Regions from separate parts of the Rhodococcus sp. H29-C3 genome, predicted to be linked through region 1. Evidence: riboswitches for the same ligand, from Rfam matches in the RefSeq annotation. Region 1 holds a riboswitch; the other holds the start of a gene.
What was found. Region 1 has a riboswitch for S-adenosylmethionine ahead of QMK32_RS03190 (aminotransferase class V-fold PLP-dependent enzyme). Riboswitches for the same ligand answer to the same signal wherever they lie in the genome.
Positions count from the first base shown of each region.

Region 1 (7,637 bases):
GCGGGGGAGCCCGCCCACATCTGACCGGCTTTGACGCGTCCGACAACCGCGGAACCTGCAGTGACGACGGCGTTCTTGCCGACCGAGGTGCCGGGAAGGAGCGTCGATCGTGCGCCGACAGTTGCCCCTGCACCGATCCTGATGCCGCCGATGTAGACGATGTCACCGTCGATCCAGTGACCGGTTAGGTCGACCTCGGGTTCGACGGAGCAGCCGTCGCCGAGTTCGAGCATTCCCGTAACGGGAGGCATGGTGTGCAGATCGACGCCCTTGCCGATCTTCGCGCCGAGTGCTCGGGCGTAGTAGACCATCCACGGTGCGCCGGACAGGTTGGAGGCGCCGCTGGCGTCGGTGAGGCGCGTTGCCGTCCACAGGCGCAGATGCACGCTGCCGCCGCGGTCGTAGGCGCCGGGCTTGACTCCGGTCAGCAGCAGGCGTGAGCCGACGACCGAGATTGCCATCCGGCCGACCGGCGTGATGAACAGCAAGAATGCGACCAGGAGCCACCACCAGGACACCGTCGGCGCCCATGGGACGTCGGCGAACCACGACATGACGTTGGCGAGTATGCCGAGCCAGGTGACCCACTGCAGACCGGTCAGCGTGGTCAGCGGCACCGTTGCGGCGATCTGGATCCACTGCGCCCGACGCGGTGTCGGGATGACCTCACGCGGAACGACGTCGACCGGCGGTGCGAGGTCGTCGAGCATGCGGGCGAGTGAGCCGAGCCGCGGATGGTCGTACAACTGCGCGACGGTGACCTCGGGAAAACGCTGACGCAGCGCTGTTACCAACTGCGCGGCGGACAACGATCCGCCACCGTTCTGGAAGAAGTCGGCGTTGTCGTCGGAGATCTGAGCGCCGAGAATTTCGGTCCACAGTTCGGCAACCCATCCTGCGGTTCCGCCGAGCCCGGAGTGTTCGCCCATGCCGGGGAGTGGCCACGGGAGCGCGTTTCGATCCACCTTGCCCGACGTCCGTGTCGGCAGCTCATCGACGAGGGTGAGCCGCGGAACGAGCGCCGATGGAAGTTGCTGGGCGAGCAGGGTGCGCGCGGCGTCGAGATCGAAGTTCGGGTCGGTGCTGGACAGATAACCGATGAGTACCGAGTTGCCCGCGCCGGTGGTGCGAATTGCAGCGGCAGCGCCGGCAACACCGGGGAGGGCCTGTAGTGCGTTGTCGATCTCGCCGAGTTCGATGCGTCGCCCGCCGAGCTTGATCTGATCGTCGGCGCGCCCCTGGAAAAGGAGACCTTCGAGCTCGAGTTTGACGAGGTCTCCGCTGCGGTACGCGCGCTCCCATCCGAGCGTGGGCATGGGCGCGTACTTTTCGGCGTCCTTCTCGGGGTCGAGATAGCGGGCGAGTCCGACACCCCCGATCACCAGTTCACCGACTTCTCCGACGGCTACGGGCTTGCCTGCAGCATCGACGACCGCGAGATCCCAGCCGTCGAGCGGTAGCCCGATGCGCACCGGACCCTTGCCGTCCATGATCGATGCGCAGGCGACGACGGTCGCCTCGGTCGGACCATAGGTGTTCCACACTTCGCGCCCGTCCACGGCGAGACGCTCGGCCAACTCGGGTGGGCATGCCTCGCCGCCGAAGATGAGCAACCTGACTGCTTCGAGGGCGACGGCAGGCCACAGGGCCGCCAGAGTGGGAACCGTCGACACGACGGTGATGTCGCGCGAGACGAGCCACGGACCTAGGTCCAGGCCACTGCGCACGAGCGAACGGGGTGCGGGCACCAATGCGGCGCCGTGACGCCAGGCGAGCCACATCTCTTCGCACGATGCGTCGAACGCCACGGACAGGCCCGCCAGCACACGATCGCCGGGGCCGAGTGGATCGTCCTGCATGAACATGCGCGCTTCTGCATCGACGAAGGCCGCTGCACTGCGGTGGCTCACGGCCACCCCCTTCGGGGTCCCGGTCGACCCGGAGGTGAAGATGACCCAGGCGTCGTCCTCGGGTGTCGGGGCGCCGACGTCCGAGGCGGGTGCAGTGTCTTTTTCGGCAGTGCCTGCAACGATTCCGCTCGCGGTCACCACCGCGGTGACTCGGGCCTCCCCGAATACGAGTTCGGCGCGCTCGTCCGGGTCGTCCGCGTCGACGGGCACGTAGGCCGCCCCGGCGTTCAGAATCGACAGAATGGCGACGTACAGGGCGAAGGATCCCGACGGCATGCGGATTCCGACGCGATCGCCGCGGCGAACACCGGCCCGAGACAGCCACTGTGATCCCTCGTCGATGTCTACGAGCAATTCGCTGTAGGACACCGCGACAGTGCCGTCGTCGATTGCGGGTGCGTCAGGGTATTGCTCTGCGGTGGCGCGGAGGATATCGATGAGCGTGCGCTGCTCGGGCGCGTGCTCGGAGCGCAAGAAGTCGGTGGGTACGTCGGCCGAAGGCAGCTCGGGGGCCGAATCCGCTTGTGGTTGCACAGAAAACCGGGTGTCCTTCTTCTCGTTGGTTCCGAATTGCGAGTGAACCTCGACGGTCGTTATCTCATGTTCGGGTGGCCGGAAGGTGAACGGACGGATGGATCGGTGAGGCTCGACACCGCGCGAATTCTACTCGGGATACGGCTTCGGCTCGGCTGGAGACGCGATTTCCTACCGGAAGGGTTGACAACCGCGTAGACCGTTTGCCATCCTCTTCACAGGTCATGAGTACCAGCATCGAGCCCCGGCTTGCTGGTCGGCAACCCTCCTCCGCGGTGGGGTGCTCCGGGTGACGACCTGGCTGACGCCGGAATACCGGCGCGGCAAGCGCGGACTCGATCGTCCTTCTTCGATATTTCGAGTCCCTTGATCTACAAGGGGATATTTGTCATGACTGCTGTTCTCGAAAGCTCGTGCGCACCGTTCGCCTTGGTCAGTGGGGCGGACCTCCAGGTCCCGCTGGTCGACGGCAGTACCTGCACTTATGCGAACTTCGACTACGCTGCCAGTGCTCCTGCTCTCGCAGCGGTGACCGATCGGATCCTCGAGCTCCTGCCCTTTTACTCGAGTGTGCATCGCGGCGCAGGCTATGCCTCGCGCGTGTCGACGGCGGCGTATGAAAAGGCTCGTACGACTGTCTCGGATTTTGTTGTTGCACACAGTGACTCGGTGACAATCTTCACCAGGAACACCACCGACTCGCTCAACCTGCTGGCGCGGTGCGTGCCCGGTGAGACCGTCGTACTCGACATCGAGCACCACGCAAATCTCTTGCCGTGGCGGGACCGCCGTGTCGTCGTTGCTGCCGACACCCTCGCTGAGACAGTGGCGCGCATCGAGGTCGAGCTCGCCACGAAACCTGCTGCGTTGCTTGCTATCACGGGCGCCTCGAATGTCACCGGTGAGGTGTTGCCCATTCGTGAACTCGCAGAGCTGGCTCATCGGTACGGTGCCCGCATACTCGTCGACGGCGCCCAGTTGGTACCGCATCGGCGGGTCGACATCAGCGACCTCGGCATCGACTACCTCGCCTTCTCCGGCCACAAGCTGTACGCCCCGCACGGTGCAGGAGTACTAGTGGGTCGTCGCGACTGGCTCGATGCGGCTCAGCCGTACCTGGCAGGTGGCGGTGCCGTGCACAGTGTGAGCGTGGAATCCACTGCATGGGCGCGCTCGCCCGCGCGTCACGAAGCAGGCACGCCCAATGTCCTCGGTGTCGCCGCAGTGGCTGCGGCGTGCGAGGCGCTCGCCGGGCACGAGAGATCGGGATCCGTCGAACACGAGCGTGCTCTGTCGGACCGATTGCGTGCCGGACTGACGGCAACCCCCGGCGTGCGCTTGCTCGAAGTGTGGACCGACGCTCCGGATACTGTGGGGATCGTCACATTCACGATCGACGGCTTCGGGCCCGGTGAAATCGCTGCCTACCTGTCGGCCGAGCATGGCATCGGTGTTCGAGACGGCAAATTCTGTGCGCATCCACTTCTTGCGCGCCTAGGTCGTCCCGACGGGGCAGTGCGGGCGAGCCTCGGTCTGGGAAGCTCGAGCGCCGACGTCGATCGCCTGCTCGGAGCCATAACGCAGCTCGTGCACGAGGGTGCTTCGTGGACATACGCGGAGGAGGACGGATGGTGGAATCCGGTGCCCGATCCGCGTCCCTTCCCCGATCTGGTGGACGGGAAGGCAGGAGTCGGATCGCCCTGTGTTCCTGCCGCGGTGCCGGTGAGTGCCCTCGGGGAGCCAGGTGCCGCTGAGTGGAACGAAGCCCCATCGCCGACTGAAGCGGTTAGCATCGGAATATGACAGCAATTGTCTTGTGGCGCAACCGTCGCTGGTGCGACAGGTACGTCGATTTGTGCCGGACCGCGTCCGGATCTTGTAGGCGCTCGGGTTAGACCCTTACAGAAGCCGCATCCCTTGCCTTGTACGAAGGACACGATCGCATGTCGCACAGTTCCGATATCGCCCACGCTCGCCCCATCCGGGTGGCCCTCGACGTGTTGGGTCAGTGGACCGAACTCACCGACTCGACTCCGTCTTCGGAGATGGTGAGAATTCAGGCCGAGGACCTACGGGAAGCGCAGAATCTGCGCACGCGGCTACGGGCCGAGGCCGTCGAGTCGGGCAAGAACGCCGACGACGTGGCCGTGTATCTCGATATCGAGATACATATTGCGGACGATGCACGCACTGCCCGTCGAGAGTTTTCAGGCCTCGACGCCCCGGTAGTTCCGGCCTCGATTCGCTATATCGGTACACCCGTCGGGCTGGCAGGCCTGATAGCCGATGTGAAAGCTGCTGACGTCGCCGATGGCGTCACCCTGATCGCGGTGGGTCCCCAGGAAGCGAATTTCGGCAAGGTCGCCTACGGCGTCGTGCCGTGGCTGGAAGATCGTGGCGTTGCGTTCTCGGCGTCGAAGGTGGAGGGAGCCACCGGAGTTCGACCTGCCTCGCACGTGCTCGCCTCGTAGCTCGCACTATTACTCGCTCCGCATCTGCCTTCATGTCCCCGGCAGCCTCTGCTGTCATGTCCCCGCAGCCTTTGCTTTCATGTCATAGACAGAGCGAGTCCGGCGGTGATGCGCAGCAGTTCCGAATAGGTCGTCCGGAAGAGCGTGTTCGGATGTCCTGCAGCAGCCCATAATTCGGGGTACTCGGCCAGTTGCTCATCGACGTATGTGGGCAGATTCGTCGGGTGACCCACCGGTGCGATGCCTCCGATCGGTTGACCGGTGCAGTGCTTGACCAGCTCGAGTGAAGCTTGCGACAACGTGCCCTCCAGGCGCCGACCTGTCCGATCGAGGTTCACGCGGTGCGCACCGGAGACGAGCAGTAGCACTGGGTCGTCGTCGAGCAGAAACACCAGTGACTTCACGATCGCGCCGACGTCGACGCCGAGAGATTCGGCGGCGGCGTCGGCGGTCACTGTCGGCACGGGCGCGGTGACGACCACCCCGTGATGTCCACGCGAGATCAGGACGTCCGCGACGTGGGCTGCGTTCGGGTGAAGAAGCCGGTGCATATGGCAAGCGTATTGCCAAACGGCAGTCCGTGCCTCGTACTAGGCGTCGACTGGGAGGTTCGAAGATTTCTGTTGTCTGCGGTAGGTGAAGCCGAAGAACAGGGCGAGTCCGATCACTGTGTACAGGACGAGTGCCAGGGCCGGTTGTCCCAGGCCGGTGCCGGAGAAGTAGACGATGCTCCGAACGCCTTCGGTGCTGACACCTGGGGTGATCCAGCGACCGACTGCCGAATAGAACTCGGGAAGCACGTTCGGACCGAATGCGCCTCCAGCGCTGGGGTTTCCGAGAATGACGAATACGATGATCGCGATCGGCACAGCGGCAACACCCACCGCAGCGCGTAGCCCCAGCGTGAACAGTGCTGTGGCCAGAACCACGGCTGTCCCCAGCAGTGCGAGAGGGAACCAGTGGCCGGCGAACGTTCCGAGAACATGCGTGGTGATGAACGCACCGAGGATTCCGGACAGGATCGAATAGCCGATGAGCACCCCGAATTGAGCCGACGCTTCGCGTAGCGACTTCGGTGCGCCGATGAGGAGCCCGATTGCTGCCGCGAGGAGGTACCCGCCGACGACCCAACCGACGGAGAGATAGAAGCCGGACAATCCGCGGTTGTCGTGGATACTCACGGGAATATCGTCGCGGACGACGAAGGTGCGGTTCTGACTCTGGTCGACCTTGGTGAAGATTGCTTCGAGCGAGCTGGCAATGGAACTGCCTGCAGCGCTGGCGGTGATGAGTGTATCGGTGCCCGTCGGGCTCAGAACGTAGGCGCCCAGGACCTCTCGGTTGCGGATCATTGCACGTGCATCACCCGTGCTGGCAGCAGTTCGGGCATCGAGGGGAGTGCCGTCGATGGCGTTGAGCTTGTCGGCTGTGTCGGAGTCCACTCCGGCAGGGAGTCCTTGCTCGGCTACGACCACGATCGGAATCTCACGAGGCGTGGGCTGATGGAAAGCCGCGACATAGCTGAGGATGAAGCCGAGTTGGAGTATCAGCACTCCGGCCGCTAGCCAGACAACCTTGCGCATGGGTCGAACTCCCTCTCGAACGAATTGTCAATACCTAAGGTATTGAATACTCTAGGTATCGTGATGGTAGATGGTCAAGAAGAGTGGCAGTCGACACAGATGCCGACGGCCAGGCCCGGACGCGAGAACGTGCGTGAGCGGCTGCTCGACGCCGCAGCCGACGAGTTCACCGAACACGGATTCGCGGCGGCCAAACTCCAGGACATCGCAAGACGAGCTGGATTCACCAAGGGCGCCGTCTACTCCAATTTCCAGTCCAAGCAGGCGCTGTTCGCCGAGCTGCTCTCGCGCCGTTCGCTGGAACTCGCCGCGCGAGTCGTCGACGACGTGTCCGACCTCGGGCCCGGGGACGCTGCCGGAGCAGGTGGTAGCGCCATCGCGTCGTGGATCGTCGCCGAGCCCCGGTGGCCACTGTTGGTGACCGAGTTCGGCATACATGCAGGTCGAGACCCGAAATTGGCGGAGAGCTACCGACGCGAGCGTCGACTTCTTCGAGAAGAACTCGCCAACCTGATCTCCGCCAGAGCCGAGCCGTGGGGCGTAGCGGACACCCTCGATGCGCGAGAAGTCGCGACGTCACTGCTGGCCCTGATCTCCGGACTGTCCGTCGAGCATTCCGTCGATCCGGACGAGATCGACGAACGAACCATCGGGGCCGCGATCACCGAACTCTTCGCAGGGGCAATCGCCCGGGCGACCGAGCAAGATTGAAGCGGTTCTCATCGGGTATTCAACCCGACATGAGCGCTCAGAACCCGGATCCGAACGAAACCGCAGGATTGGAACCAGGCGGCGGTGTTCAGCCCGGAGATACGCCACCGGCAGAAACTGGCGTCGGTGGGCCACATCACGAACCGCCGCAACGAGGGTTGGCATTACCGATCGTGTTTCTCGGTCTTATCGGGCTGGTTGTGATCATCGTCGCAGCTGGGCTGATCGGTCGAATCTTCGGTCTCTACTAGTAGGTGACCGCAGGCATGCCGCTAGGCTCAGCGGCATGAAGGAACAAATCTGGAACGCATTTTCCGTCGAAATCGCCGACCATGTGGCGGTAGTTACCCTGATCGGTCCTGGCAAGGGTAACGCGATGGGCCCGGACTTCTGGAACGAGTGTCCACTGGTTTTCGCGCAGCTCGACG
Region 1 covers NZ_JASITC010000001.1:637,211-644,847, reverse strand. Annotated here, with positions in the region: gene QMK32_RS03195 (Pls/PosA family non-ribosomal peptide synthetase) at 1-2,444, opposite strand, end outside; SAM riboswitch class IV at 2,665-2,780, shown strand; gene QMK32_RS03190 (aminotransferase class V-fold PLP-dependent enzyme) at 2,835-4,247, shown strand; gene QMK32_RS03185 (hypothetical protein) at 4,388-4,915, shown strand; gene QMK32_RS03180 (YbaK/EbsC family protein) at 4,993-5,466, opposite strand; gene QMK32_RS03175 (hypothetical protein) at 5,506-6,498, opposite strand; gene QMK32_RS03170 (TetR/AcrR family transcriptional regulator) at 6,628-7,209, shown strand; gene QMK32_RS03165 (DUF6480 family protein) at 7,239-7,460, shown strand; gene QMK32_RS03160 (crotonase/enoyl-CoA hydratase family protein) at 7,496-7,637, shown strand, end outside.

Region 2 (7,637 bases), on a different contig from region 1:
CCAGGACTGTGCGGTTCATGCCCCTGACCCTAGAGGTCGGCTATGGAGGGGAACGACGGGAAATGTGGAGGTTCAGTGAAGATCGCTCCGCGCAATCACAACCCATCTGGTGGGTTGCGGCTAGAGCGCGGCTTTCGCGTCGGACTTCTTCTGCATCATGACCGCAGCAGTCAGCACGACCATGCCACCGAGCGCCAACACACCGCCGACAGCCGCAGGAGCGGTGTATCCGAAGCCGGCAGCAATCACTGCACCACCGACGGCTGCTCCGATCGCGTTGGCAAGGTTGAACGCGGCATGATTGAGCGAAGCGGCAAGAGTCTGGGCATCGGCTGCGACGTCCATGAGTCGGGTCTGCAAACCGGGCACCATCGACGAACCGGATGCGCCGATCAGAAACACGAACAGCAAGGCCGTATACGGGTTCTGTGCCGCGAACACGAAACCGAACAAACTGAGGGCGATTGCGGTCATCGAGATGTACATCCCCCGAATCAGCATTCGGTCCGCAATCTGGCCACCCGCATAGTTGCCGGCGACCATACCCAGCCCGTAGATCATCAGCGCAACGGGTACGAAAGCCTTCGACAGGCCCGAGACGTCGGTGAGAGTAGTTGCGATGTAGGTGTACACGGCGAACATCCCGCCGAAACCGACGACGGCGATAATCAGCGTCATCCACACTTGCGGACGCCCCAAGGCACCGAGCTCGGTTATCGCCCGCGTGGTGGGCATTCCGTCCAGGCGTGGCATCCACGCAACGATCGCAGCGACGGTCAAGGCACCGATGACCGTGACGATGTCGAAGGCGCTGCGCCATCCGAAGGACTGCCCGACCCAGGTCGCCACAGGCACCCCGACGACGTTGGCGATCGACAGACCCATCATGACCATGGCGACCGCTTTGGCACGCTTCCCCGGCTCCGCCAAGTGCGCGGCGACCAACGCCGCGACACCGAAATAGGCGCCGTGCGGTAGGCCTGCAACGAAACGCGACGCCATCAACTCGTAGAAACTCGGAGCGAAGACCGTTCCGAGATTGCCGAGGGTGAATGCGACCATCAAGGCGAGCAGCAACACCCGGCGAGGTACCCGTGCCGCCAGTATTGCGATGACGGGAGCTCCGATGACCACACCGAGCGCGTAGGCCGAGATGAGATGTCCGGCGCTCGGCTCGGATACGTTCATGGTCGTCGCCATTTCGGGCAACAGGCCCATGGAGACGAACTCTGTGGTGCCGATGCCGAAGCCGCCGATGGACAGGGCAAGCATCGCGAATTTTCGCCGAGTGGACAACGTTCTGCGACCGCCGACCGGACCGTTCGACACCCGCTCGCGCACAGCGGTGACATTCTTGGCGAACGCCGAATCGGTGACACTCACAGCAGAACAACCTTTTCATCGAGATGGGAGCATGATCACGGCCGGACATCGAGAAAGGGACGACCCTCGTAGGGAACGTCCCCTTCTTCGATTCTCATCCCGCGTGCACCCGATTTTCGAGTCCATGCCCGGTGATTGTCCTCACCCGAGCAGGTGCTCAGCTGTTTCACGTGGCTACTTCAGAGCCCTCTGCAGGTTTTCGTCGAGTGCGCCGAGGAACTCTTCGGTGGAGAGATAGCCCTGATCTCCTCCGACGAGCGCGGCAAGATCCTTGGTCATCTGGCCACCTTCGACGGTCCTGATGACAATGTCCTCCAAGGCCTGAGCGAAGCCGATGACCTCGGGAGTGCTGTCGAGCTTGCCGCGGTGCTCGAGACCTCGAGTCCACGCGAAGATCGATGCGATCGGGTTGGTCGATGTCGGCTTGCCTTGTTGGTGCTGACGGAAATGGCGAGTCACCGTGCCGTGCGCAGCCTCTGCTTCGCAGGTCCTACCGTCCGGCGTGAGCAGTACCGACGTCATGAGGCCGAGCGAACCGAAGCCCTGCGCGACGGTGTCCGACTGGACGTCGCCGTCGTAGTTCTTGCAGGCCCATACGTATCCGCCCTCCCATTTCATGGACGACGCGACCATGTCATCGATGAGACGGTGCTCGTACGTCAGTCCGGCAGCGTCGAACTCCGTCTTGAATTCCTTTTCGTAGATGTCCTGGAAGGTGTCCTTGAACTGGCCATCGTAGGCCTTGAGGATCGTGTTCTTGGTCGACAAGTACACCGGGTAATTCTGCTGCAAACCGTAGTTGAGCGACGCACGGGCGAAATCGATGATCGATTGGTTGAAGTTGTACTGACCTTGCACGACGCCGCCGAGGCTCTCCTCGGTGAACCTGACCAGCTCGTGCTGGATCGGCTCACTGCCGTCCTCGGGGATGTAGGTGATGGTCACGGTGCCGGGTCCGGGGACCTTGAAGTCGATGGCGCGGTACTGGTCGCCGAAGGCGTGACGGCCGATGATGATCGGCTTGGTCCAGCCCGGAACCAGTCGCGGAACGTTGGAGATGATGATCGGTGCGCGGAAGATGGTGCCACCGAGAATATTGCGAATAGTCCCGTTGGGCGAACGCCACATCTTCTTCAGGCCGAATTCCTCGACGCGAGCCTCGTCCGGAGTGATCGTCGCGCATTTGACGCCGACGCCGTGCTTCTTGATTGCGTTCGCAGCATCGACGGTGACCCGGTCATCGGTCTTGTCCCGGGATTCGATTCCCAAGTCGTAGTACTCGAGATCGACATCGAGGTACGGATGGATGAGCTTGTCCTTGATGAACTGCCAGATGATGCGTGTCATCTCATCGCCGTCGAGTTCGACGACCTTGCCTTCGACCTTGATCTTGGACATGTGGGGTTCGCGTCCTCCTGGGAAGTATGCCGTTGTGGTCTTCCTCAACTGCCGGTGTTGCCGCAGAACCGAGGTTGTGGGTCGATCGGCGGTCCCACCCGTGTTACGCCTCTTCACTGCTGGGCCGAGTGCGTGTACTCGACTTCGAACGTATACGCCGCGCGCGCAGTGCGTGAGCGTGCGAGGAAACAAGACAAGCGTACTGCTTGGCCGCTCAGGCATGGCCGGTGGCCCTTTCGTCGTAGCTCCGACCGCCGACCACTGTGCGCCCTGGTTGCAGCCCGATCGACACTCGCGACGGTGTCGCTATTCGACGTGTCGGAGGACACGCTAGGATTCTGCGAAGGTCATGAGTGCCAGCGTCAAAGCCCCGGCTTGCTGGCCGGCAACCCTCCAACCGCGGTGGGGTGCCCCGGGTGAGAAGACCTGGTTAGTCGACTGCGTTCGCGTAGTCGGAGAACAAGCGCGGGTTCGCCCAGGGGCGAACCCAACAATCGAGCGCAACCATGCTCGGTTGCTAGCCCCTAGGAGGTTCACGATGTGTTGTCGCTTCGATACGCCCCGCCCGGCTCGCTACGCCGAGCCCCAGCCGAATCGCACTCTTGAATCGAAAACGGAGTAGTTACCCACCATGAGCGAGAACACACCCGACGTCGTAGATGCCGCCGGCTCACCCATCGAGGATCCCACCGCGTCGTGGAGCTTCGAAACCAAGCAAATCCACGTAGGCCAGAACGCTGACGGTGTCACACGCGCACGCGCGCTACCGATCTACCAGACGACGTCGTACACCTTCGACAGCACCGACCACGCTGCCGCGCTCTTCGGACTGACCGAGCCCGGCAACATCTACACCCGCATCATGAACCCGACGCAGGATGCCGTGGAGCAGCGCATCGCAGCGCTGGAGGGTGGCGTCGCGGCGCTGCTCTTGGCCTCCGGACAAGCTGCCGAGACTCTCGCAATTCTGAACATCGCCGAAGCAGGCGATCACATAGTCTCGAGCCCGCGCTTGTACGGCGGGACGTACAACCTTTTCCACTACACGCTGCGGAAACTGGGTATCACCGTCAGCTTCGTCTCCGATCCGGACGATCTCGAGCAATGGCGCTCCGCGATCACACCGAAGACGAAGGCGTTCTACGGCGAAACGATCTCGAACCCGAAGAACGACATCTTCGACATTCCCGGAGTTTCGAAGATCGCACACGAAAACGGCCTTCCACTCATCGTCGACAACACTGTCGCGACGCCGTATCTCATCCAGCCGCTGAAGCACGGCGCCGACATCGTCGTCCATTCGGCCACCAAGTACCTCGGTGGCCACGGCACGGCTATCGCAGGCGTCATAGTCGACGGTGGCACTTTCGACTGGACCCAAGGGCGCCACACCAACTTCACCATTCCCGACCCGAGCTATCACGGCGTGGTGTTCGCGGACCTCGGTGCACCGGCATTCGCCCTCAAGGCTCGGGTCCAACTGCTTCGAGACATCGGGGCCGCAGTCGCACCGTTCAACGCATTCCTGATCAGCCAGGGACTGGAGACGCTGAGCCTTCGGATGGAACGCCACGTCGAGAACGCGCAGAAGGTAGCGGCCTTCGTCGAGGCCCGCAGCGAAGTAGTGAGTGTCAATTACGCAGGCCTGAAGTCCTCCCCGTGGTTCGAACGTGGCCAGGAATTGGCACCGAAGGGGCAGGGCGCAATCGTCGCTTTCGAACTGAAGGGCGGCATCGACGCCGGCAAGAAGTTCGTCGACGCACTGAGCCTGCACAGCCATGTCGCTAACATCGGTGATGTGCGCTCCCTCGTGATTCATCCCGCATCGACAACTCACTCGCAGTTGTCACCCGAGGAGCAGATCGCGGCGGGCGTCACTCCGGGACTGGTGCGCCTCGCGGTGGGCATCGAAGGGATCGACGACATCGTCGCTGATCTCGAGCGCGGATTCGCTGCGGCGGCGTCTTGACCATCGGCTCAGTGCACGACGTCCGTTCGGCCGCAGGTTTTCCTACGCCGGACGGACGGCTCGGCTACATCGACATCGGTCGGCTGGACCTCGAGAACGGCGCGTCACTGCCACAGGTGACCATCGCCGTTCAACGCTGGGGTGAGCTGTCCCCGAATCGCGACAACGTGGTGCTCGTCGAGCATGCGTTGACCGGGGACTCGCATGTGTCCGGACCTGCCGGAGGCGCTCATGCCCTGCCCGGATGGTGGAACGGGATGGTCGGGCCCGGCGCTCCGATCGACACGGACGAGTGGTGTGTCATCGCCTCCAACGTGCTCGGTGGTTGCGGTGGGACCACAGGACCGTCTTCGCTGAATTCGAGCGGAGTCCCGTACGGCAGTGCCTTTCCGGAGATCTCGATCCGCGACCAGGTGTCCGCGGAGATAGCTCTCGCCGACGTACTCGGCATCGAAAGGTGTGCAGCCGTTGTCGGCGGCTCCATGGGAGGCATGCGCACTCTCGAGTGGATAGTGGGATACCCGGACCGCGTCGCGTCAGCTCTGGTGCTCGCGGTCGGAGGTCGCGCAACTGCCGACCAAATCGGTACGCAGACAACTCAGATCGAGGCGATCAAGTCCGACCCCGACTGGCAGGGCGGCAACTATCACGGAACCGGCCGGGCCCCACGGGTCGGACTGGGCATAGCGCGCCGGATCGCACACTTGACCTACCGAACCGAGAGCGAGCTCGACCTGAGATTCGCCAACTCCGGTCAAGGCGAAGAAGATCCGTGGCAGGGCGGACGGTACTCGGTCGAAAGCTACCTACAGCACCAGGCGAGCAAGCTGGTCGACCGTTTCGACGCGAGCACCTACGTATTGCTGACCGAAGCCATGAACCGGCACGACATCGGACGTGGGCGAGGTGGATTCGACGCTGCCTTGGCCATGGCCACCGTCCCGACTATCGTCGGCGGCGTCGACTCCGATCGGCTCTATCCATTGCGGCTACAGAAGGAACTCGCTCGCGGCCTCCCGGAATGCCGCGGTCTCGAGGTCATTCAGTCACGTGATGGCCACGACGGATTTCTGACCGAAGCCAGCGCAGTATCCGCACTGCTCGGCGAGACGATGAAGCATGCGCGCATGTCGACGGGTCGCACCAGCTGAGTATTCGACCGGACGAATACTCAGTCGGTGCCGAGGGGATCGATCGACGCCGACAGCAACACGATGGCTCCCCCGACCAGCGCCATAGCCGAGACGTCGAAGGTTCTGCTTCGGACCTGCAGCAGGCCGACGCTCTTCTCCGGCATGCACAACCGGAAGCCTGCGGCCGCTATCGTCGCCACACCGAATACGAAGGCGCCGCGGCGCCACCGATCCGCAAGAACGAGAACGAGCGCCGCCGCAATGATAACGAGCACGATGACGAGCGGCAGGTTCCTGCGAATCTGGGACCACATCGAAGGTCAGACCGCTTCTGTGGTGGTTGCGAGGGCCTGCTCGGCCCGCTCGACCACGTTCGAAAGGAGGAACGCTCTCGTCAACGGCCCGACTCCACCCGGGTTGGGCGAGAGAAAACCGGCAACTTCGGCCACCTCGGGCGCAACGTCCCCGCGCAGTCCCTCATCCGTTCGAGTAACCCCGACGTCGAGCACTGCGGCACCGGGCTTGATCATGTCCGCGGTGACGATCCCGGGAACACCCGCAGCCGCAATGACGATGTCGGCGCGGCGAACCTCCGCGGCCAGGTCCTTGGTCCCGGTATGGCACAGAGTGACGGTGGAGTTCTCGCTCTTGCGAGTGAGCAACAGACCGATAGGACGGCCCACCGTCACCCCTCGACCGATGACCACAGCATGGGCCCCATCGAGCGCCACGTCGTAGCGACGGAGGAGGTGGACGATGCCACGTGGAGTACAAGGCAACGCAGCCTGCTTGCCCAGGACGAGTCTGCCGAGGTTGATCGGGTGCAGTCCATCGGCATCCTTGGATGGATCGATCCGTTCGAGCGCAGCGTTCTCGTCGAGATGCTTCGGAAGCGGAAGCTGCACGATGTATCCGGTGCACTCGGGATTGGCGTTGAGCTCGTCGATCACGGCGTCGAGTTCCGCCTGTGAGATATCCGCAGGCAGATCACGCCGAATCGAGGTGATACCGACCTTGGCGCAGTCGTTGTGCTTGCCGCGGACGTACGCCGCCGAGCCGGGATCATCACCCACCAGCACCGTGCCGAGCCCGGGAACGATCCCGTGTTCTCGTAGCTTTGTCACTCGCTGAGTGAGATCGACGAAGATCTCGTCGCGAGTTGCTTTGCCGTCCAGAATCGTCGCAGTCACGGTCACCATTGTTCCAGGTGTCGGCAGGTGGAGCGGACGCCGGTCCGCAAGTAGTCAGCCCTCTACTGAAAGCCCGTGCGCCTGGGCGTAGGCGACTGCCTGTGTCAGCTCGATCCGGGCACCGGTCACCGTGGCAGACATCCAGAGGTGCGCGTCGATCCGAGCCCCACGAAGATCGGCTTCCTGCATCTTGGCGCCTACGGTTCGTGCGCCACTGAGATCCACCGAACGCAAGATGGCCTTGCGCAGGTCGGTGTTCACCAAGTTCGCCTCGACCATGCGGCAGTTGGTCAAGTCCATCCCACGCATGTCGGCTCCCCCCAGTCCTACCAACGTGAAGTCGACCTCGTCGAAAGTCGACGGGCGCATCCGACAATCGACGAACGTCGAGCCGATCATGGTCGAATGACGGAAAACGCTGTGTTGCAAATTAGTCCGCGCGAAGGTGCAGGAGCGAAAAGCCGCGTTGACATGGACTGATTCGGTCAAATCCGTGCCGGTGAAATCACATTCCGTGAAGACCACCGCGGAGGTCTTCACGCCGCTGAGGTCGGCGTCTCGAAA
Region 2 covers NZ_JASITC010000006.1:143,597-151,233, forward strand. Annotated here, with positions in the region: gene QMK32_RS15875 (response regulator transcription factor) at 1-19, opposite strand, end outside; gene QMK32_RS15880 (MFS transporter) at 121-1,383, opposite strand; gene QMK32_RS15885 (NADP-dependent isocitrate dehydrogenase) at 1,558-2,781, opposite strand; SAM riboswitch class IV at 3,127-3,253, shown strand; gene QMK32_RS15890 (bifunctional o-acetylhomoserine/o-acetylserine sulfhydrylase) at 3,413-4,750, shown strand; gene metX (homoserine O-acetyltransferase MetX) at 4,747-5,901, shown strand; gene QMK32_RS15900 (DUF3017 domain-containing protein) at 5,922-6,197, opposite strand; gene QMK32_RS15905 (bifunctional methylenetetrahydrofolate dehydrogenase/methenyltetrahydrofolate cyclohydrolase) at 6,204-7,073, opposite strand; gene QMK32_RS15910 (pentapeptide repeat-containing protein) at 7,128-7,637, opposite strand, start outside.
Region 2: linked by a shared signal. The riboswitch ahead of QMK32_RS15890 (bifunctional o-acetylhomoserine/o-acetylserine sulfhydrylase) and the one ahead of QMK32_RS03190 (aminotransferase class V-fold PLP-dependent enzyme) in region 1 are both predicted to bind S-adenosylmethionine.